Archangium violaceum: one gene and its partner. Each later gene encodes a partner of the first gene's protein in a complex. Links are inferred from orthologs where the notes say so. Each region holds a gene or a part of one and is shown on either strand. Other genes may lie near its edges. The genes, in order: uvrA and mfd.

The links.
Region 2: the proteins of uvrA (region 1) and mfd are in contact, whole or in part, in a crystal structure (PDB 4DFC), measured with the Escherichia coli proteins. The link is inferred for Archangium violaceum from one-to-one orthologs.

Annotation. Positions count from the first base shown.
Region 1 is NZ_CP069396.1:8,835,660-8,846,294, reverse strand. Bases 3,805-7,196 are described here. They hold uvrA (excinuclease ABC subunit UvrA), read right to left. Parts: upstream 6,879-7,196; coding sequence 4,005-6,878; downstream 3,805-4,004. Other genes in these bases: JRI60_RS35180 (DMT family transporter), read left to right, coding at 7,055-7,196; JRI60_RS54705 (putative metal-binding motif-containing protein), read right to left, coding at 3,805-3,910. In the rest of the region: JRI60_RS35195 (hypothetical protein), read right to left, coding at 1-1,297; more of JRI60_RS54705, read right to left, coding at 1,769-3,804; more of JRI60_RS35180, read left to right, coding at 7,197-7,951; JRI60_RS35175 (choice-of-anchor D domain-containing protein), read left to right, coding at 8,218-10,635. UniProt on the Escherichia coli protein: The UvrABC repair system catalyzes the recognition and processing of DNA lesions. UvrA is an ATPase and a DNA-binding protein. A damage recognition complex composed of 2 UvrA and 2 UvrB subunits scans DNA for abnormalities.
Region 2 is NZ_CP069396.1:11,109,897-11,121,222, forward strand. The notes cover bases 5,115-9,197. They hold mfd (transcription-repair coupling factor), read left to right. Parts: upstream 5,115-5,418; coding sequence 5,419-8,997; downstream 8,998-9,197. Other genes in these bases: JRI60_RS44220 (c-type cytochrome), read left to right, coding at 5,115-5,299; JRI60_RS44230 (hypothetical protein), read left to right, coding at 9,042-9,197. Also shown: JRI60_RS44200 (glycosyltransferase family 39 protein), read left to right, coding at 1-1,031; JRI60_RS44205 (acyltransferase family protein), read right to left, coding at 1,057-2,214; JRI60_RS44210 (MBOAT family O-acyltransferase), read left to right, coding at 2,410-3,834; JRI60_RS44215 (hypothetical protein), read left to right, coding at 3,875-4,852; more of JRI60_RS44220, read left to right, coding at 4,973-5,114; more of JRI60_RS44230, read left to right, coding at 9,198-9,200; JRI60_RS44235 (hypothetical protein), read left to right, coding at 9,254-10,057; JRI60_RS44240 (OmpA/MotB family protein), read right to left, coding at 10,081-10,926; JRI60_RS44245 (diguanylate cyclase), read right to left, coding at 11,007-11,326. UniProt on the Escherichia coli protein: Couples transcription and DNA repair by recognizing RNA polymerase (RNAP) stalled at DNA lesions. Mediates ATP-dependent release of RNAP and its truncated transcript from the DNA, and recruitment of nucleotide excision repair machinery to the damaged site.

The DNA of each region.
Region 1 (10,635 bases):
CCTTGAAGCGCTTCCAGGTGGTGACGAACTCGGCGTGCTCCTCGGCGGTGGGGGGATGGCCCACGAGCAGCTTCCAGTAGTCGGTGACGGCGGCGATGGCGAAGGCATCGCTGTTGGCCCCGACCTCCGCCCACTCGACGAGGTTGTCCACCGGCTGGCCGAAGAGGTAGCCGGACTCCGGCATCTGGGTGATGATCGGCGAGGCGTTGCCGAAGCGCTTCTCGATGCGGCCGGGCACGTAGCTCGCCCAGGGAACCTCGGGGTTGCGGGGGAAGGAGAGACCCTCGTAGTTGCGGAAGGGGTAGCTCAGCGGATCGAGCGTGGCGTGGCAGGCCGCGCAGGCGGGCGCGTCCACTCCCTTGGCGTCGTAGTCGCGGGGCTCGCCGGGGACGCTGAAGAGGCCCTCCTGCTTGGCGATGTCGAGACCCAGGTACGCCCGGTAGGCCTGCGACGCGGCGTTGCGCGGCAGCGCGGTGAACATCACGAAGTAGATGAGGCTCCACCTGCTGGTGATGTTGCCCGCGCGGTGCAGCTCGTCGACGGACTGCGTCGGCCGCGTCGGCACCACCGAGTAGCGGGTGGGATTGGTTTCCCGACTCACGAAGTACTTCGCGGTCATCACCTCGCGCGCGTCGTGATCGTCCAGTTGCGCGTAGGCGTAGAGCGCGTAGTCGTCATAGTAGTCGGCGAGGGGGATGGTCCCGGCGTCCTCACCGGCCTTGAGCGAGCCCACCGGGCGGATCTTCGGGTGCGCCAGCTTCCACAGCTGCCCGTTCTTGCCGCGCCAGAACTCGGAGGTGGTGCACCGGTCCAGCTCGGCATCCATCCGGGCGCGCTGGTCGTCGGCGCTCAACGCGCTGAACTCCTTGAGTTGCGCGTAGGTGGGCGGCACGCCGCAGAAGTCGAGCAGCAGGCGCTTGTACGCGAAGCGCGCGTCGTAACGGCACACGTCGTACTGGGGATTCTCCCCCGCCTGGCAGCGGCCGGTGTCCACGGGCACGCTGGTGGGATCGGCCGGCAGGGTGCCGCGCTGGATCTCCACGAGGTTGGACACGCCGTCACCGTCGGCATCCTCCGCCTCGACGGCCTTGAGCGCCCAGGGGAGCGCGGCCGCGAAGTCACTGTCGGACAGGGGGCGCGACGCGCCGGGTGCCAGGTGGGGCTCCAGACTGGCGCCGAAGGCGTTGCGCTGCGGCGGCGCGACGTGACAGTACGTGCAGGCCGGCTGTTGACCCGTACACACGGGCGCCGAGGGATAGGTGGAGCAGAACGCCGTGCCCGAGGGTGGTTTGGCCATCGCCACCCCCGATAGGCAAACGGCGACCCCTACAATGAGTCGTCGAAACACGAGAACTCCTCGTCAGACAATCGTCCTTGAATGGGATGAAACTTCAGCGACGCAGAAAGTGAGAAAGTCGCGTGAAGATTCCGTCACGAAGACCAGCCATCCGTCATTCGCCGCCGGCCCGGCCGTGCCCAGGCATTGCATTTCATGCCCATGGCTCGGCGTTTCATATTCGCAGTCAGGGCCGGGTGGATGCAAGGGCTTTTACCTGGATTTCCGTGTCTCCTGAATCCTCCCTTTGCCCACCTGGAAAAATTTCATTTGACCGTTCGGTCAGGGAGTCAAGGGTTGATCGCGTGTAGCCATTCGAGCGGTTGACCGCTGGACGGCCGCGTCCGGCACCTGAGATGCGTTTGGAATCAAGAGTTTCTTGTGTACAATTGGCTGTGGATGGCCGCTCCTTAGAACGCTCCCTGGGATTGGCTACAGCGGGCACTGCGCGTTGGTCGCCGGGCTGATGACGCTGGAGCCATTGATGGTGCAGGGCCTCACGGACCTCAGCCGGATGTGGCCCACGGCGCCTCCGCCTCCTCCGCCACTTCCCTTGGCACCGACGCCCACGTCACTGCCCGCGGTGCCAGCACCGGGTGACTTGTTGAGAGCGCCTCCGTTGCCGCCCTCTCCACCTGCCAGGGAGTCCCCGGTCCCACCCGCGGCCTGGTTCGCCGAGGTCCGGGAACCATCATCCCCCACGTCGCCATTGGCCTGGCTGATGGCGGAATAGCCACTGCCTTCCCCACCACCCCCTCCATTCGCGGTCAGCCGGCTTGATGAGCCGAGCTCCAACTGGTGGGCCTCGAGCAACACCTGCCCTCCGCTTCCGCCTCCACCGCCCCCTCCGACCTGACCGCCGTTGGTGGTGCTGAACCGCCCTCCACTCCCTCCGCCCGCGCTGGCGGAGATCTGTTGATTCACCGTGAGGGTACGCGCCACGGAGAGTTGCACGGCGCCTCCTCCCGCGCCTCCCGCGCCTCCCAGATCGCCGCCCCCACTCCCTCCCGAACAACCTCCGACGAGTGGGACGAAGACATCTCCCCCCGCGTTCCCGCCATCACCGGGCGTTGAACCCGTACCCGTTCCGGTCGCTCCATTACCCCCCGTGGTGCCACCTCCAGCGCCTCCGCCACCACCTCCCACCCAGGTCGCGCTGAACACTCCCCCCCTGCCACGTCGGTCCTCGCAGGCCAGCGCCAGGCTGCCGCCCGCGCCAGGTGCCGTGCCTTCCGCATGGGCGAGGATGTTGCTGTTCAGCGTGGCATCTCCGTAGACGGCCAGGATGACGGGGCGGTTGCCCACCAGCCGGAGTTCCCCGTTCAGATTCAGGGTCGACAAGGCGAACAACACCATCCCGTTGCCCTGGGGCAACTCGATGGGAGTGGGCGGATTGCTGACGCAGTTCGTGGGGTTCCAACTCAGCGTCGTCGAGTTGAAGGTGATGTTACACGTCGTGGCCAGGGGAAGAATGCTCGCCGTGGGAATGGCATCCGGATCGAAGTTGCTCGGAGCGTAGGGGAAGCGGCTGCACCTGCCATCGGAGGCACGACACACCCCATTCTCGGTTCCACTCGCGAGCATGCACGTGGTGTTCACCTTGCCGGGGTCCGGCTCCTCGGTGCAATTGCCGAGCGCCGTACAGCCTCCGGTCACCCGGAAACAGATGCTGGAGGCGGTGCACGGGGTCTGGGTGCCCTGACAAACCCCCGCGCCGTTACACACATCCCCCGTGGTGCAGGCCTGGCTGTCATCGCAGCTTACGGAGGCCGCCTTGACGGCATATTCGCATTCGCCCGTGGCGTCATTGCACGCGCCCGCGCTCTCGTAGCACGCCGTCGGCGGCGCGTTGCACGCCTTGCGGGTCTCGACGCACCGGCCCGTCTCCTGGGAGCACGTGGAGGCCGTGACGCAGCCCGAAGCGGATTTCTCGCACTGCACCGCCTGGCCCTTGCACTGCGCCGACACTCCCGAGCCCTCGCATCGGTCGCCCGTGGTGCAGGCGTTGCCATCGTCGCACGCCTTCTGCTGGCACTTGGAGTCCTGGCAGCCCGAGGCACCGTCGCAGTCGTAGTCCACCGAGACACTGCAGCGCTCGGCGGCCCCCGGGAACACCTCGCCGCTCCCGTCGTCGCAGTCCGTTCCCTTCACTCCCTCTTCCCGGGCGATGAAGGTGTCCCCATCATCGTCCTTCGCCCGCAGGGTCGCCTCGAACGAGGCGTAATCCCCCAGGGGCACCGGGATGGGCTGCGAGGAAAGCTGCTCCACCAGCGAGCCGGAGCACGCCTCTTCCGAGGCCTCAGCGAAGGAGGACACCTCCAGTGTCAGCTCCCGTCCTGAGTCGGCCTTTCGGAACACCGCGACGAGGATCTGCCTCGCCTCCGGATTCTGGAACCTGCTCTGAGGGATATCCACCCGGCCCACCTCCCCCTGAGAGTCATTGGCCACCACCCGCAGACACACGGGCCGGTAGGAGCCGTACTTCACCGTGACCCGCACGGCCCCTTCGGGAGGGGCCTTCTCGCGGCACGCGACGAACGACAAGAGCAGTCCCAACATCCAGAGTCGACGCATGCCGCGAGCTTATCGGGCTCGGGCACGCGTCGTTAGAGGGGGAGGTGCGTCGGCTGGCGGCCCGAAGGAAGCGGGTCCTACACCCTTGGGCGGCTCAGGCTGCCGTGCCGGGCCTGCGGCCCACGCGGTGCTTCCGGGACTTCGTCAGCACGTGCTTGAGGTAGCGCCCGGTGTGGCTCTCCTTCACCTCGGCCACCTGCTCCGGCGTGCCCGTGGCCAGCAGCTGACCACCGCCCGCGCCACCCTCGGGGCCCAAATCAATCACCCAGTCCGCGCTCTTGATGACGTCCAGGTTGTGCTCGATGACCAGCACCGTGTTGCCTGCCTCCACCAGCCGGTTGAGCACGTGCAAAAGCTTGCGGATGTCCTCGAAGTGCAGACCCGTGGTGGGCTCGTCGAGGATGTAGAGGGTGCGGCCCGTGGCCACGCGCGCCAGCTCGCGCGCCAGCTTGATGCGCTGGGCCTCGCCGCCGGACAGGGTAGGGGAGCTCTGCCCCAGCCGGATGTAGCCCAGCCCCACGTCCTCCAGCGTCTGCAGCACGCGCATGATGTCCTTGTGCGCGCTGAAGTGTTGCATCGCCTCGCGCACGCTCATCTCGAGCACCTCGGCGATGTTCTTCCCCTTGTAGAGCACCCGCAGCGTGGCGTCGTTGAAGCGCTTGCCGTGGCACACCTCGCACGGCACGTACACGTCCGCCAGGAAGTGCATCTCCACCAGCTTCACGCCATCGCCCTCGCACGCCTCGCAGCGTCCGCCCTTGATGTTGAAGGAGAAGCGGCCCGGCGTGTACCCGAACGCCCGCGCCTCCGGCGTCATCGCGAACACGTCGCGGATGGAGTCGAACAGCTTCGTGTACGTGGCCGGGTTGCTCCGGGGTGTCCGGCCGATTGGCCGCTGGTCGATGTCGATGACCTTGTCCAGGTTCTCCAGCCCCGTAATCGCCTTGTGCCTGCCCGGCACCTCGCGGCTCTCGTACAGGGCGCGCGCGGCGGCGGGGTAGAGGATCTCATTGATGAGCGTGGACTTGCCCGCCCCGGACACGCCGGTGACGGCCACGAACAGCCCCAACGGGATGTCCACCGTCACGTCCTTGAGGTTGTTCTCCTTCGCGCCCTCGATGCGCACCTTCGTCTTGCCAGGAGCGCGCCGCTGCTCGGGGATTTCGATCTCCTTGCGGCCGGAGAGGTACGCGCCGGTGGAGCTCTTCTCGTTCGCCATCACCTGGGCGGGGGTGCCCTCGGCCACCACCTGGCCGCCCAGCTCACCCGCGCCCGGCCCGAAGTCGACGAGCCAGTCCGCCTCCTCCATCGTCTCCTCGTCGTGCTCCACCACGACGACGGAGTTGCCCAGGTCGCGCAGCCGCTTCAGCGTGGCCAGCAGCTTGCCGTTGTCTCGCTGGTGCAGGCCGATGGACGGCTCGTCGAGGATGTAGATGACGCCCGTCAGCTCGCTGCCCATCTGCGACGCCAGGCGGATGCGCTGGCTCTCGCCGCCGGACAGCGTGGACGCCGTCCGGTCCAACGTCAGGTACGCCAGGCCCACGTCCTCCAGGAAGCCCAGGCGGCTGCGGATCTCCTTGAGCAGCTCGGTGGCGATCTTCCGCTCCGTCTCCGTGAGCTGCATGTCCTTGAGCCAGCGCAGCGCGTCGCCGATGGTCTGCCGGCTCAGCTCCACGATGGAGCGCCCGTGCACCTTCACCGCCCGGCTCTCCGGCTTCAGGCGCGCGCCGTCGCACGTGGGGCACGGCTTGTCGCTGAAGAACTTCTGGTAGTAGGTGCGCATCGCCTCGGACGTGGTCGTCTTGAAGCCGCGCATCAGCTTGTTGACGAGGCCCTCCCACTCCATCTCGTAGCGGCCGCCATCGCCCCACTGGACGGTGAAGCGCTTGCCCTCGGCGCCGTACATGATGATCTTCTTCGCCTTCGCCGGCAGCTTCGCGAAGGGCGTGTCCAGATCGATGTCGAAGGCCCCGGCCAGGCTCTCCACGAAGTCCGCCGTCCAGCCCTCGCCCTTGTTCATGCCGCTGGCCCACGGCTCCACCGCGCCCTCGCGCAGGCTGCGCGAGGGGTCCGGGACGATCCGGTCCGGATCCATCTCCGCCTTGGTGCCCAGGCCGTTGCAGTCCGAGCACATGCCCAGCGGGTTGTTGAAGGAGAACGAGGAGGGCGACAGCTCGCCGAAGGACAGGCCGCACGCGTGGCAGGCGTTGAGCTCGCTCATGATGCGGTCGCTCGCCGGGTTGCCCGTCTCATCCGCGAGGATGAGCATGCCCTTGCCCTCGCGCAGCGCCGTCTCCACCGCGTCCGTCAGGCGCGTGCGGATTTCGGGCTTGAGCACCAGCCGGTCGATGACGAGCGCGATGTCGTGCTTGGACTTCTTGTCCAGCTCGATGCGCTCCTCGAGCCCCTTCACCTTGCCGTCCACCCGGGCGCGGGTGAAGCCGCGCTTGAGCGCCTCGGTGAGGATGTCCTTGTGCTCGCCCTTGCGGTTGGTGACCACGGGCGCCATCACCATCACCTTGGTGCCCGCAGGCGACTCCATCAGCGTGTCGACGATCTGCTGGGCGCTCTGCTTGCCCACGCGCTTGCCGCAGTTGGGGCAGTGCTGCACTCCCACCGAGGCGAAGAGCACGCGCAGGTAGTCGTGCACCTCGGTGACGGTGCCCACCGTGGAGCGCGGGTTGTTGCTGGCCGCCTTCTGCTCGATGGAGATGGTGGGCGACAGGCCGCGGATGGTGTCGTACTTGGGCTTCTCCATCTGCCCGAGGAACTGCCGGGCATAGGCGGAGAGGCTCTCCACGTAGCGGCGTTGACCCTCGGCATAGAGGGTGTCGAACGCCAGCGAACTCTTCCCGGAGCCGGAGACGCCGGTGAACACCACCAGCTTCTTCTTCGGAATCTCCAGGGAGATGTTCTTGAGGTTGTGCTCCTTGGCTCCGCGGATGGAGATGACGTCGGGCTCGGACATGGGGGCGGGGTCTACACCACTGAAAGGGCGCTCAGGTAGGGGGAAAGCGGGGGCGGGGCTTGAATGGTCCTGAACGGATGGATTTTCAAGGCCCATTCCCCTGCTGGCCGGCCGGGCACCGGGCGGGCGGAGCAGGGCTGGGGACCCGGACGCTTCCGGGTTAGGGTGCCGCCGCCATGCCCCCCATCCCCGAGCGCTTCCGCGGCTCGCCCCTGCTCGTCGTCTCCAGCCTGCTCTTCGCCTTCATGGCCTTCTTCGCGCGCTCCGTGGCGGGCCGTCTCTCGGTGGGACAGGTGGTGTGCGCGCGCTTCGCCATCGGGCTCGTCTTCCTCGCGCTTTACTTCCCGCTCACCGGGCAACGGCCGCGCATGGGCCGGCCCGGGCTGTGGGCCCTGCGAGGCCTCTTCGGTGGCGGCTCCGTCTACTTCTATTTCATGGCCATCGACCGGATCGCCGTGGGGCCCGCCTCGCTGCTCAACTCCTGCTGGCCCCTCTGCGCCGCCATCCTCGGCATCTTCATCCTGGGCGAGCGGGTGAACGGGTACCTGGCCACCGGGCTGGTGGCCACCACGGTGGGCGCGGGGCTCGTCATCTGGAGCACGGTGCAGGACGGGGTGGGCCTCACGCTCGGCACCGGGGCCCTGGCCGGGGCGCTGTCCGCCGTCCTCAGTGGCGCGGCCGTCATCGCCCTGCGGGCCCTGCGCGGTGATACCGACGCCGCCTCCATCTTCCTCTCCTTCTGTTTCTTCGGGCTGCTGTTCGGCCTGCCCTTCGCCCTACAGGACTGGCGTCCCCTGAGCTGGGACATGCTGGGGCCGCTGCTTGGCGTGGGCCTGTCCTCCGTGGCCGCTCAGATGATCTTCACCTACGCCATGGGCTACGTGACGGCGGCGGGCGGTGGCATCACCACCCAGCTCACCCCGGCCTTCTCCTGGCTGCTCGGCGCGCTGCTGCTGGGCGAGCCCCTCCAGCCGCTCGCCATGGTGGGTGCATTGGTGTGCATGAGTGGCGTGCTGTGGGGAACGGGCCTGGCTCCTCGCCTATTACTCCCAGCTTCCCGACCTTCACCCTGAGCGTGGAGTTCGTGTTTCCCCTTCCTGTCCCTGAGTGTTCCGGTTTTTTCCCGTCATCCGCTGGGCACTCAGGAAAAGTTTTCAGGGAGGACCGACGGCAGGGCAGCTCGTTTCCACGTTGGGTCCAATAGTTTTCCCTGTAGTCCCGCGACTTGTCGCGTCAGTGGGGCACGTGCTTCCCCAGGCCCCGAGGTTGCAGAGGCCCTCACCCCAGGTGTGGCTGGAGATCGCGCGGCTTGTGTGTGCGCTGATCCGGGGAGGCTTCGATGGTTGGATTGCGCTGGGTGTGCATGGCGGCGTGCCTGTGGGCCCTGATGGGGGTGGGGTGCGATAGGCCCTCGTCGCATCGCGCACAGTCGGGGCTGGTGGCCTCGCCCGAGAAGATCGAATTCGGCCTGTCGGCGGTGGGTGTCTCCAAGACGATGAAGGTGCGGCTGGTGAACCAGGGCCGCGCGGCCTTCACGGTGCACGGAGCCACCGCGAGCCTGCCCAATGTGGAGGTGCTGCCCTTTGATTCCTTCGAGCTGAAGGCGGGGGGTGAGCGTGAGCTGGAGGTGCGCTTCACGCCGGACGTGGAGGGCTCGGTGCAGGGCGTGCTGGAGGTGCTCACGGACGCCGGCAACGCGGGCAAGGACGGCGTGGCGCAGCTGGGCGTGGCCGGCCAGGGCGTGAAGGCGTGGGTGGAGGTGAAGGCGGCGCAGATCGACTTCGGCAACGTGGAGCTGGGCAACGTGGTGGTGCGCGAGCTGGTGGTGCGCAACCCCACCCGGGTGGAGAGCCCGGTGAACCTGGTGCTCGACGGCGCGGACGCGGACGAGTTCGGGTCCAGTGACGCGGGCGCGTCCTTCACGCTCAAGCCGGGTGAGCAGCGCGCGTTGCAGCTGTCCTTCCGGCCGGAGCGGCTGGGCCCGGCGCAGGGCCTGGCGCGCGTGGGCGTGTGTCCCACGTGCGAGCCCGTCGTGGTGACGCTGGCGGGGGCTGGCATCGCCTCGAAGTTGGAGGTGACGCCCCTGCGGGTGGACTTCGGCCGCGTGGCGCTGGGCGCCGTCGCCGAGGAGCGCATCACCATCCGCAACCTGGGCACCGAACCCATGTCCTGGGGCGGGGTGAACCTGCTGGACAACGTGAGCGGGGCCTTCCGGGTGGTGAGCGCGCCCACCGTCTCGGGCAACGTGCTCGTTCCGGGCGCGGTGGTGGAGGTGAAGGTGGGCTTCTCGCCAACGGTCAGTGGCACCATGCGCGAGGCGCGCCTGGAGCTGGACGTGCGGCCCATGGGCACCTCGAAGCCGGGCCCCAAGGTGGCGCTCGCGGGCGAGGGGGGCGCCTCGTGCGTGGTGCTGCAGCCGGATCCGCTCGACTTCGGCGTGGTGGCCGAGGGCATGAGCGCCACCCGGGACGTACAGATCATCAACCGCTGCCGCAACGACGTGCTGCTGAGCGACCTGAAGCTCACCACGAAGAAGGGCGGCTACTTCATGCTGAATCAGGCCTCCACCAGCCTGCCCATTCCCATGGGGCAGACGGCCACCGTGCCCATCACCTTCATGCCGCGCGCGGGCGTCGGCGGGGGCGAGGCGGAGCTCGTCGCCAGGCTGCTCAACGGGCGCAGCACCTCCACCGAGGTGGTGAAGGTGCTGGGGACGGGCAAGGTGTTCTCGCCCTGCCAGTACCAGGTGGAGCCGGCCCGGTTGGAGTTCGGCAACGTGCCGGTGGGCTCGGAGGTGACGCTCGCGGTGGGGGTGCGCAACGTGGGCTCCTCCGAGTGCTACCTGGCCGGGATGCAGATCTCCGAGGGCTCGGATGAGGCCTTCCGCGCGGACAAGACGGGCAACACCGTGTTGCAGCCGGGGCAGCGGGCCCTGCTGCTGGCGCGCTTCAAGCCGGGCGCGGAGGGGGAGTTCTCCGGCATCGCGGAGGGCTGGGTGAACCACCCGAGCAACGGCCACCTGACGGCGCAGCTCCACGGCCGCGGCGTGCAGGGCTGCTTCTCCGTGCAGCCCACCAACCTGGACTTCGGCGTCACCCGGCTCACCTGCGGTCCGAAGGAGCGCGAGCTGGTCGTCTACAACAAGTGCGCCGGCCCCACCACGCTGGTGGGCCTGGGCCTCGACGGTGACGCCAGCGACTTCAAGGTGTCGCACGGCTTCCTCTTCCCCCAGGTGCTCGGCGCCAACAGCGTGTCCCGCGTGAAGGTGACGTACGAGCCCCAGGGTGATGGGGACGACGCCGCCGCCATGCGCTTCGACCTGGGCACGGGCACGCCCTACACCGTGGGCCTGGTGGGCAAGGGCGTCCTCAAGAACGAGCAGACGGACCAGTTCGTCCAGCAGTCGCTGTCCAAGGTGGACGTGCTGTTCCTGGTGGACAACTCGGGCTCGATGATGGACGAGCAGCAGAACCTGGGTCAGAACTTCGCGGCCTTCCTGTCGCACGCGGCGAACACGGGCGTGGACTACCACATCGCCGTCACCACCACGGGCCTCGAGCGCTCCTCGGGTGGCTGGGCGATGTGCCCGGGTGGCGCCGAGGGTGGTGAGAACGGCCGCTTCTTCCCCGTCGACAACTCGTCGCCGCGCATCATCACGCCCACCACGCCGGCGGCCGAGTCGGTCTTCGCGCGCAACACCAACGTGGGCGTGTGCCACTGGAACGAGCAGGGCCTGGAGGCCATGTACCGCGCCCTG
Region 2 (11,326 bases), 2.3 Mb from region 1 along the record:
CGCTGACCATCTCGGTCCTGACGCTCGCGCCGAGCAGCGGGCACTACCTGCGCAACCAACACCTCTATGGCCGGCCCACGGGCCCCGCGGGCGAGGTCAACGTCTACAAAGAGGGCGACTCGTACGTCTATTACAACGAGGTGCTGTCGCCCTCGGCGCTCGTGTCCAACACACTGAGGAACGCGGCGCTGCACCTGGGCACGCCGGTGGGGCGCTTCAACATCCACTTCACCGAGCGGCTCGTGCGCGGGGTGCACCGGCTCATCGGGTTCGACGTGAACGACCCGCGCACCACCTGGGTCACCACCTCGTTCGCCGCCGGGCTCGCGGGGGCCTTCCGCAATGAGAACTACGCGGGCAACCCCCTGCACTTCGTCCTCTTCGTGGCCACGGCCTGCGTGTTGCTCTGGCGGTGGCGCCAGACGCCGGGCGAGCAGCGGGCCTACCTCGCCTCGCTCGGGGGAGGCTTCCTCATCTTCTGCCTGGCGCTGAAGTGGCAGCCCTGGAACAGCCGGCTCCACCTGCCGCTCTTCATCCTGAGTGCCCCGCTGGTGGCCGTGGGGCTCGCCGCGCATGGGAAGCGGCGTTGGGCCGACGCCGTGATGCTCGGGCTGCTGCTGGCCTCGTTCGTCTGGGCCCTCGGCAACGAGACCCGGCCGCTCGTGGGCCACGGCTCCATCCTCACGCGGAGCCGGGAGGAGCAGTACTTCAGCGACACCGGCACCCGGGACGCCTACGAGGGAGCGGCCCGGTACATCCGGGAGCACGGGCGCACTCGCGTCGGCCTCGTCTTCGGAGGCGACGCCAACAGCCAGCGCGAGTACCCCCTCTGGGCACTGCTCGCCGGCTCGCCCTCCCCCATCCGGGTGGAGAACGTGGACGTGCGCAACGTCTCCCGCCAGCTCGCCGATCCGAGCTTCTCGCCGGACGCCATCGTCTGCTTCCAGTGTGGCGAGGCCCAGGTGGCGCGCTACCGCAGCAGCGCGCGCGAGGTCCACGCGTTCGGCTCGGCCTGGGTCTTCGAGCCCTGAGCCCTCCCGGAGCGCCGCCGAGCGCTCACCGTGTGGTGGGCTCGGCGGAGGGAGCCCGCCGCTCACCCGCCGAGAACAGGCGCTTGCCCAGGCCCACCAGCGGCTTCTCCAGCACGTAGTAGCTGAGGGCCGCGCAGGCGAAGGCGGCCACGAGGTTCAGCGGCAGTTCCTGGAATGGGCCGAAGGGCAGCGGGCGCTTCATCACCGCGCCCACCAGGAAGAGTTGCTGCCACAGGTAGAGGCTGTACGAGAGCCGCCCCACCCAGGCGAGGGCCGGGGATTCCAACACCCTGCCGAGCAGCCCCGTGGGATGGAGCACGGTGCCCACGAGGAAGAAGGGGAGGAGCAGCGCCCACCACATGGTGTTGAACGGCAGCAGCGAGCCCTCCAGGCAGATGGCGGCCAGCACCACCAGGGCGGCCCAGGTCCACCGCGAGGCGAACAGCTTCCGAAGCCACTGCTCGCGAGACCCGTGGAAGAGCAGCAGCGCCGCGAACGCGCCCCAGAGCAGACCATCGATGCGGATGTCCGTGCGCACGGACATGTCCATCTGGGTGAGCCAGGCCGCGGTGGGGTGGAAGCGGATTTCAATCCAACGCCAGAAGGCCACGCCCCCACCCAGCAGGGCGGTGAGCCAGAGCGCGCGTCGTGAGCCAGCGAGCACCAACAAGCCGGGCCAGAGCAGGTAGAAGTGCTCCTCGATGGCCAGCGTCCAGAAGTGCCCCGTGTACCAGGTGCCGACCCGCGCGGGCGACAGGTAGTTCCGGTAGAAGAGGAACGAGCTGAGCAGGTCCTCGCGATGGATGGCCAGCAGCCCGGCGCCCGTCAGCGCCGTCACCGTCAGCAGGTAGGCCAGGCACGCCGGCAGGATGCGGAGGACGCGGCGCCCGTAGAAGTGCTGGAGGCGGATGCCGCCCGTCCGCTGCCGCTCCTGGAGCAGCCGATAGGTGATGAGGAAACCGCTCAGTCCGAAGAAGAGGGCCACGCCCTCGGCGCCGTACCGGGTGAGGTTGTGCCAGAAGCCTCCCGGCCCCTCACGCGCGAGCAGTGGCGCATCGGACGCGTGGCAGATCATCACCGCGAGGATGGCAATGGCCCGCCAGCCATCGAGCGTCGGCAGGTAGCTGGCCCGCTGCAGCTCCGTCACTTCCGGCTGCTTCTCCACCGTCTGAAGTGATGTCACCCGGCACCTTTCATCGGAGGAGGGATGCTTTCCAACGGCGCCCTATCTGTCAATGCAACGGTGCCCTATCTGTCAATGAACACCGCTGACATCCAGACTGTTGCCTGAGTGGCAGGCAGCTCCCCTCGCGGGCCCCCGAGCCCGCGCGCCTCCGGCCAAGCACCCGAAGATCGGCTGCCGCGGGCACTGGCACACATGGTCTTCAACTCCCTCTCGTTCCTGGCCTTCCTGGCCGTCTGCCTCGTGCTGCATCACCTGCCGCTCACGTGGCGGGTCCGGAAGCTCAACCTGCTGGTGGCCAGCAGCCTCTTCTACGCGGCCTGGAACCCGCTCTTCCTGCCGCTGCTCTGGTACGCCATCACCCTGGACTGGTTCCTCGCGCGCGCCCTCGCCTCGGCCCGGACGCCCGCCCGGCGCAAGGCCCTGCTCGGTGTGAGCCTCGCCAGCAACCTGGGGCTGCTCGCCTTCTTCAAGTACGGGCCGTTCCTCGCGGACAACACCAACGCCCTCTTCCTCGCGCTCGGCGTGCCGCTGCACGTGCCTCGGGTGGACGTCGTCCTGCCGGTGGCCATCTCCTTCTATACGTTCGAGTCGCTCGCCTACACGCTCGACGTCTACCGGGGACACGAGAAGCCCTGGGACTCGTTCCTCGACTTCGCCCTCTTCCTCACCTTCTTCCCGCACCTGGTGGCCGGTCCCATCGTCCGGCCCCGTGACTTCCTGCCCCAGTGCACCGAGCCGCGGCGCGCCACCCCGTCCCAGCTCCAGTGGGGCCTGCTGCTGCTGGTGCTGGGCGTGTTCGAGAAGGCGGTGCTCGCCGACGGGCTGCTCGCGCCGCTGGTGGACACCGTGTTCTCCCCGGGCGCGCGGCCCTCGGCCGGGGAAGCCTGGAGCGCGGCGCTCGCCTTCTCGGGGCAGATCTTCTGCGACTTCGCGGGCTACTCGCTGTGCGCCATCGGCGTGGCGCTGTGCTTCGGCTTCCACCTGCCGGACAACTTCCAGAGCCCCTACGCGGCGGTGGGCTTCAGCGACTTCTGGCGCCGGTGGCACATCTCCCTGTCGAGCTGGTTGCGCGACTACCTCTACATCCCGCTCGGCGGCAACCGGCACGGGCCCGCGCGCACGCACGTCAACCTGATGCTGACGATGCTGCTGGGCGGGCTGTGGCACGGCGCCTCGTGGACCTTCGTCGTCTGGGGCGGGCTGCACGGGCTGTTCCTCATCGCCGAGCGGATGCTGCGGCCCTTCCTGGAGAGGCCACGCTGGACGCGGGGACCCCTGGGGCGGCTCACGGGCGTGGCGGTGACGTTCCTGGGCGTCTGCTTCGCCTGGGTGTTCTTCCGCGCCCCGGACTTCGCCACCGCCTTCACCGTGGTGCGCGCCATGGTGGGCGCCTCGGGAGTCCACGCGGGAAGCCTGTTGAGCCAGTTCGACATGGGCCTGGCGGTGCTCACCGTCGGCGCGCTGCTGGCCGTGCAGTGGCGCTACCGCGACGTGCCCCTGCCGGAGGTGTTCACGTCCGTTCCCTGGTGGGCCTCGGCGAGCGCCATGACGGCGATGCTCGTGGCCCTCGTCACCGCCACCGGAGTCGACCGTGCGTTCATCTACTTCCAGTTCTAGCAACGCGCCCGAGTCCGGCGCGCTGGGGCGGGTGTGGTGGGTGGCGCTGCTCGCGGCGGGGGTCCTCCTGGCGGGCACCGAATGGGGTTGGCGCGTCCGTGGCTTCCAGCCGAGCGTGAAGGACACCCCGGAGCTGTGGTCCCTGGCGCGGGCCCGCGCGAGCGAGGGCGACGGTCGCGCCGTGGTGATGCTGGGCTCGTCGCGGTTCCAGGTGGGCCTGGTGCCCGAAGTGCTGTCCCAGTCGCTGGGCGAAGCACGGGTGGTACAGCTCTCCATCAGCGGCTCCAGCAGCCTGCCGGTGCTGGAGGACCTCGCGGCGGATGAGCACTTCCGAGGGCTGGTGCTGTGCGAGGTGAGCCCGACGCTCTTCTTCTCGGTGGAGCCCAACGAGGTGCGCGCGAGGCCCGCCTCGTACGTGGCGCGGCACGCGCACCGCACCTTCGTGGAGGACTGGGAGACGGCGCTGCGGTTGCCCTTCCAGGAGCACCTCGTGGTGCTGCTGTCGGCGGTGCAACCCAAGGGCGTGCTGCACCACCTGCTGGTGAACCGGACGCTGCCGCCGCCCCCCCTCAACCGCACCCGGGCCGACCGCCACCAGCCGTCCGACTTCGAGGGAGTGGACCTCGCGGCACTGCGACAGTCCTGGGAGCGGCGCTACCAGGACGCGCACGGGAGGACGCCGGAGCCCGCGGAGTTGGAGTCCCAGCTGGAGCGGGTGTCCGCCCAGGTGGAGCGCATCCGGTCGCGCGGTGGAGAGGTCGTCTTCGTGCGGATGGTCTCCTCGGGCGCGGTGCGGCGCATCGAGGACACGCGCTACCCGCGCGCGCTGTACTGGGAGCGGCTCCTCGAGCGCACGGGCAGCCAGGGTTTCTCCTTCGAGGACAGCCCCGCGCTGGCCCGCTTCGAGTGCCCGGATGGCTCGCACCTCGACTCCCGGTCGGCCCCCGGGTTCACCCACCTGCTCGGGCAGGAGCTGCTGCGCCGGGCACCTGGCAGGCTGGCCGCCCGCGATCCCTGACCGACCCGGACGCGGTGTGCGGGTGCGCGGCCCCGGGAGGTTTGCCTCTGGCCACCGGCCTCCCGGTCGGTCGACACTGAGCGCCTTCCCGATCTGCCTCCTCCGAGGAGACCCCCCACCATGAAGACCCGGATCGCCCTGCTGCTGTCCTTCTCCCTGGCCACCACCGCCTCCGCCGCCGACGAAGCCGCCGCCGAGCTGTGGACGCAGAAGTGCAAGTCCTGCCACGGACCGGATGGCCGGGCCCAGACCCAGATGGGCAAGAAGGAGTCCATCGTCGACCTGTCCCAGCCGGCCTGGCAGAAGGCCCAGAGCGACGACGACATCCGCGAGGTCATCTCCGAGGGCTCCTCCCGCAACAAGAAGATGAAGCCCTACAAGGAGAAGCTGACCCCCGAGCAGATCGACTCGCTCGTGAAATATGTCCGCACCTTCAAGAAGGGCTGAGTAGGTGGTTGTAGGCCCGGGGCCCCAGGTGCCTGTCGCCAACCGGGCCCCTCGCTCTCCCGTTGACCCCCACCCCTCCGGCTCCTAATTACCCTGGGGCGCTCCGAGGCGCCCCACGGATGGACACTCCTTTTACCCAGAAGCTCGATGTGGAAGCGCTCCGCGCGCCTCCGATGGCTGGGGACCCTTTCGCCCGAGTGCTGGAGTTGCTGCGCGCCGGGCAGCGTGTCCGCACGCAAGGGCTCCAGGGGGCCGCTCGAGGCCACGCGCTCGCCCAGCTGACGCGCACCCTGAAGGCGCCCCTCGTCTGCGTCACCACCGACGAGGAGTCCGCGGATGCCCTCGCGAATGACCTCGCCTTCTTCCTGGGCGGGCGGGGCACCCCGCGCGAGCCCCACGTCCTGCGCCTGCCGGCCGACGAGGTGCTCCCCTACGACGAGGTGTCCCCGGACGCGGACGTAGTCGCGGACCGGCTCGGCGCCCTCTTCCACCTCCACCAGGGCACGCGCTTTCCCGCGCTCGTGCTCTCGCTGCGCGGCCTGTTGCGCAAGGTGCTGCCTCCGAAGGTGATGGGCGAGCTGTCCGAGCGCCTCGTCGTGGGCCAGGACTTCGACCGGGACGAGCTTGCGCGCAAGCTCGCCAACATGGGCTACCAGTCCAGCCCGCTGGTCGAGGACCTGGGCACCTTCTCCGTGCGCGGTGGCCTGGTCGACGTCTTCAGCCCGCTCTACGAGAAACCCGTCCGCATCGAGTTCTTCGGCGACACCATCGAGTCCATCCGCGCGTTCGATCCGGAGACGCAGCGCACGGTGGACGCGCTCAAGGAGATCATCCTCCTGCCGGCGCGCGAGGTCATCTTCTCCGAGCAGACGCGCGTGAACGCCGAGGCCGCCGCCCGGAGCGTGGCCGACCGCATCAACCTGCCCACCACGAAGCTGCGCGAGCGCCTCGACGCCATCCGCGAGGGCATGCCCGGCTTCGGCCTGGAGGCCCTGCTGCCCGGCTTCTTCGAGGGGGGCCTGGGCACCGTCTTCGACTACCTGACGCGGTGGCACGCGGAGCCGCTCTTCTACCTGGACGATCCCCTGGGCCTCGAACGTGTCGCCGGGGAGCTGTGGAAGGAGGTGGAGCGCTCCGCCGAGGCGTCCGACGCGCGGCAGGATCTCGCCTATCCGCCGGGAGAGCACTTCCTCACCCATGAGCAGGCGGAGAAGCGGCTCGCGGCCTTCCGCGTGATGGAGGGAGGGGGCCTGTCGCTCACCCAGGGCGAGGCGCCGGTGCACTTCCCCTTCGGCACCACGCAGGACGTGCGCGAGGCCATCCTCGCCCACCACGGAGAGGAGGGCGCGCTCACGCCGCTCGTCGAGCGCCTCCAGCGCTGGCGCGACACCCGCATCGCCTGCGCGGTGGCGTGCGGCACGCTCAGCCAGGCGGACAAGCTCAAGCGCCTGCTGCTGGACCGCAACGTGATGGTCCGCGTCCACACCGAGCCGCTCGTGGATGCCTCGAAGCTCTACGAGCCCTCGGTGCATGCCCACCTCTTCACGGGCGAGGTGAGCCACGGCTTCGTGGATGGGGCCGGTGGCCTCGCGGTGCTCTCGGACGAGGAAATTTTCGGAGCGCGCTCCCGCCGGCGCGTGCGGCGCTCGAAGAGCCTGGATGCCTTCGCCTCGGGCTTCAAGGACCTGAAGGAAGGCGACATCATCGTCCACACCGACTTCGGCCTGGGCCGCTACGCGGGCCTGACGAAGATGCAGGTGAACGGGGTGCCCGGGGACTTCCTCGTCCTGGAATACGCGGGCCGGGACAAGATCTACCTCCCGGTGAGCCGCATGCGGCTCATCCAGAAGTTCACCGGTGGAGACCCCACCCAGGTGACGCTGGACAAGCTGGGGACGACGTCCTGGGAGAAGACGAAGAAGAAGGTCAAGGAGCAGCTGCTCAAGATGGCGGCGGACCTGCTCAACATCGCGGCGGCGCGCCGGGCGCACCCGGGCCACTCCTTCAGCGCGCCGGACCGGTACTTCGCCCAGTTCGAGGCGGACTTCGAGTTCGAGGAGACGCCGGACCAGGCGAAGGCCATCGAGGACGTGCTCAACGACATGCAGAAGTCCGAGCCGATGGACCGGCTCGTCTGCGGAGACGTGGGGTACGGCAAGACGGAGGTGGCGATGCGGGCCGCCTTCAAGGCGACGTTGGATCGCAAGCAGGTGGCGGTGCTGGTGCCCACCACGGTGCTGGCGCAGCAGCACTACCTGTCCTTCAAGAAGCGCTTCAAGGACTACCCGGTGGTGGTGGAGGTCATCTCCGGGATGAAGAAGCCGCCCGAGGTGCGGGAGATCCTCAAGCGCGCCAGGGACGGCAAGGTGGACATCCTCATCGGCACGCACAAGCTGCTGGGTGGGGACGTGGCCTTCAAGGACCTGGGGCTGCTGGTGGTGGACGAGGAGCAGCGCTTCGGGGTGAAGCACAAGGAGCAGATCAAGAAGCTGCGGGCGATGGTGGACGTGCTCACGCTGTCGGCGACGCCGATTCCGCGCACGCTGCACATGGCGATGTCGGGCGTGCGCGAGATGAGCATCATCGCGACGCCGCCGCAGGATCGGCGGGCCATCCGCACCTTCGTGATGAAGTTCGACGAGCAGACCGTCAAGGACGCCATCGAGCGCGAGGTGGCGCGCGGAGGCCAGGTCTTCTTCGTACACAACCGGGTGGAGTCGCTGCCCGCGATGGAGGACACGCTCAAGAAGCTGGTGCCGCACGTCTCCATCGGCGTGGCGCACGGGCAGATGGGTGAGGGCCAGCTCGAGAAGGCGATGCTGGAGTTCACCGAGCGGAAGTACCAGATGCTGCTGTGCACCAGCATCATCGAGAGCGGCATCGACATCTCGAGCGCCAACACGATGATCGTCAACCGGGCGGACACGTTCGGACTGGCGCAGCTCTACCAGTTGCGAGGGCGGGTGGGCCGCTCGAAGGAGCGCGCGTACGCGTACCTGCTGGTGCCGGCGCGGACGACGATCAGCAAGGACGCACAGCGCCGCCTGGAGGTGTTGCAGCGCTTCACGGAGTTGGGGGCGGGCTTCACGATCGCCAGCCACGACCTGGAGATCCGCGGCGCGGGCAACCTGCTGGGCGCCGAGCAGTCGGGCTCCATCTCGGCGATCGGCTTCGACCTGTACGCGCAGTTGCTGGAGGAGGCGGTGGCGGAGGTGCGGGGCGAACCGCCCCGGGTGCAGATCGAGCCGGAGATCACCATGCCCCTGGCCGCGCTCATCCCGGACGACTACGTGCCGGACGTGCACCAGCGGCTGGTGTTCTACAAGCGCTTCAGCCAGGCCAGCAATCCGGACGAGGTGCAGGACCTGCGGTCCGAGCTGGTGGATCGCTTCGGCGAGGCTCCGGACGAGGTGGACAACCTGTCGGAGCAGACGCTGCTGAAGATCGACATGAGGGATTTGCGGCTGCGCGCGTTGGAGGGAGGTCCGGGTCGGCTGGTGGTGACACTGGGCGCGGACGCGCTGCTGGACGGGATGCGGGTGGCGACGCTGGTGCAGAAGTCCAAGGGCGTCTACCGGCTCACGCCGGACATGAAGCTGGTGGTGAAGCTGGGTGCCGAGGTGCGGGACCAGGCACTCATCGCCGAGGCCAAGAAGGTGCTGCGCGACCTCGGCACCTGCGCTCTGCCGCAGGCGTGACGGGTTGCTTCACCTCGACGTCCACCGGGATGAGGTCCCATTCCATGGTGAAGACACGGGCGAAGAGCACCTGGAGGCTGGCGGGTTTTCTCCTGGTGCTCGTGGCGGCCCTTGGCTCCCAGGCGGAGCGGGCTGCGTATGAAGGGAGCGAACGCCCCAAAGGCTTCCAGGGCCAGGTCTACCTGCCCGTGGACTGCCGCTGAGCGGGCGGCCAGCGCTTGAGGCGCATCTGCCCGCTGTAGTAGGGCGAAAGGCCATGACCTCGGAACCCTCCCCGGTGCTCGAGTTTCCAGCGTGGCTCCATGGCACCACCGCCGCCATCCGCCGCAAGGCGAGAGCCGAGGGCCAACGGTGGGCGCGGGCTTACCTCAAGACCGGTGCCTTTCCCCTGCCCCGGCAGATGCGCCCGGTGCTGCCCGGCGAGGTGCTGGTGATGCACTCGGCGGGCGAATTCGACCTGGGCACCACACGTTGGTGGATAGACATGTTCATCGGCGTCTTCATGGGCTTGGACGAAGGTGCCCCGGAGGTGGAGGACCAGCGCATGAGGGACGCCTTCGAGTCCTTCTGCCTGCGCACTCCCTGGGGTGCCATCTACCAGGCCGCGGCTCCGTCCCCGCCGCGGAGTGCGGAGCGCATGGCGAAACGGCTCGCCTCGGTGCTCCGCTTCTGGGATGTGCTCCAGGGCCCTCGCTATGCGTACAGGATGCCCGGCACCCACCACTCCCTCGACGACCTCATGGCGTACATCTACCGCCCGACCCTGGAGGCATGGTGCCCCGGAGGCCCTGCCCCGGTCCGCGAACACCTGGCCCTGACGGTGGAGCGCATGGCTCGCGCGACCCGAGAGGATTGCCTGGAGGCCGTGTTCCGGGTCATTCCCGGCCTGGTGGAGGCGAACACGGACCTCCAACACCGCGAGCTGCTCAGCGACCCGGACTTCGTGCGCGAGCGCCTCTCCGCGCTTTCCCCGGAGAGGTTCGAGGATTTCTCCAGCGCCTACAGATACACGGTGAACGGGCAGTTGTACGCCTGGGACAGGGAGTTGGGGCGGCATTAGCCCGCTCGCCTTCTCCGCGCGCCTCAGCGCCCGCCCGTGCCCATCCCGGGCGCCAGGACAATCTCGATGCGCCGGTTGAGGCTGCGATGCTCCGGCGAGTCGTTCGCCGCGATGGGCTGGTACGGGCCATAACCCGCGGCGGAGAGCATCGTGGGGTCCACCCCCGCGTCCTGCAGCGACCGCACCACCGCCATCGCTCGCGCCAGGCTCAGCTCCCAGTTGCTCGGGAACGGGCCCTTGGCATCCGTCGGCACGTCATCCGTGTGGCCCTCTACCCGGATGATCTTCCCCTGCACCCCCTTGAGCGCCTCGGCGATCTTCGCCAGGGCCGCCTGCCCCTCCTTGCCCACCTTCGCCGACCCGGAGGCGAACAGAATCTTGTCCTTGAGGTTCACCGTCATCCGGCCCTTCAGCTCGGACAGCTCGATTTTGCCCTCGGAGATCTCCTGCTCCAGGCTCTTGGCCAGGCTCTCGTACTCGGCGCTCTTCTTCTCCAGCGCCTCCTTGGCCTCGGTCAGCTTGCGCTTGGAGCTGGCCAGCTCGTCGTTGAGCGCGGTGAGCTCGGCGTTCTTCTGCTCCAGCGCCCGGCGCTCCGCGGCCCCCGCCGTCAGCCTCGCCTCGGCGGTGGTGAGCCGCGTGGCCAGCGCCTCCTTGTCTCGCTCCAGCCCCGCCACCTGCTCCTCCAACCCCTTCACCTTCTCCTCCAACCCCCGCACCTTCTCGTCGGCCGCCGTCCGCGCGCCCTGCTCCGCCTTCAGCTGCTCCTCCAGCGTCTGGGCGTTCTGCATCGCCAGGTCGTACTTGCCCTGGGTGACGCAGCCCGTGCTCAGCGCGAGCGTGCACAGCGCGGTCATCAGTCCAGTCCTCATGTTGTGCTCTCCCGAAGATGGTTTGAGCACAAATGTACCGACTGGACGCGCGATGGCCAGCGGGAAGTACCCGCCTCCCGTCAGCGGTGCTGACCCGAGCGGCCGGCCTCGACGAGCGCGCGGGACAGGTCGTCCATCACCCGCAGCAGCTCCTGCCGCACCTCATCGGAGGAGTTGCGGAGCTGCGAGGTGATGGTGTGCAGCGTGTCTCCCGGAGCGGAGGCATCGTGCAGCATGCGGGCGGCGGTGCGCGTGGCGGTGAGGGGGCCCTCCACGTCCTCCGCCACGAGCCGGCGCAGCCGCTCCATGACACTGCTGGTCGCCGAGTGGGGAGCGGCGGCGGAGGCGGCCGGCACCGGTGGCGGCGGCGGATCCGTGCTGAGCGAGGCCGCGCACACCC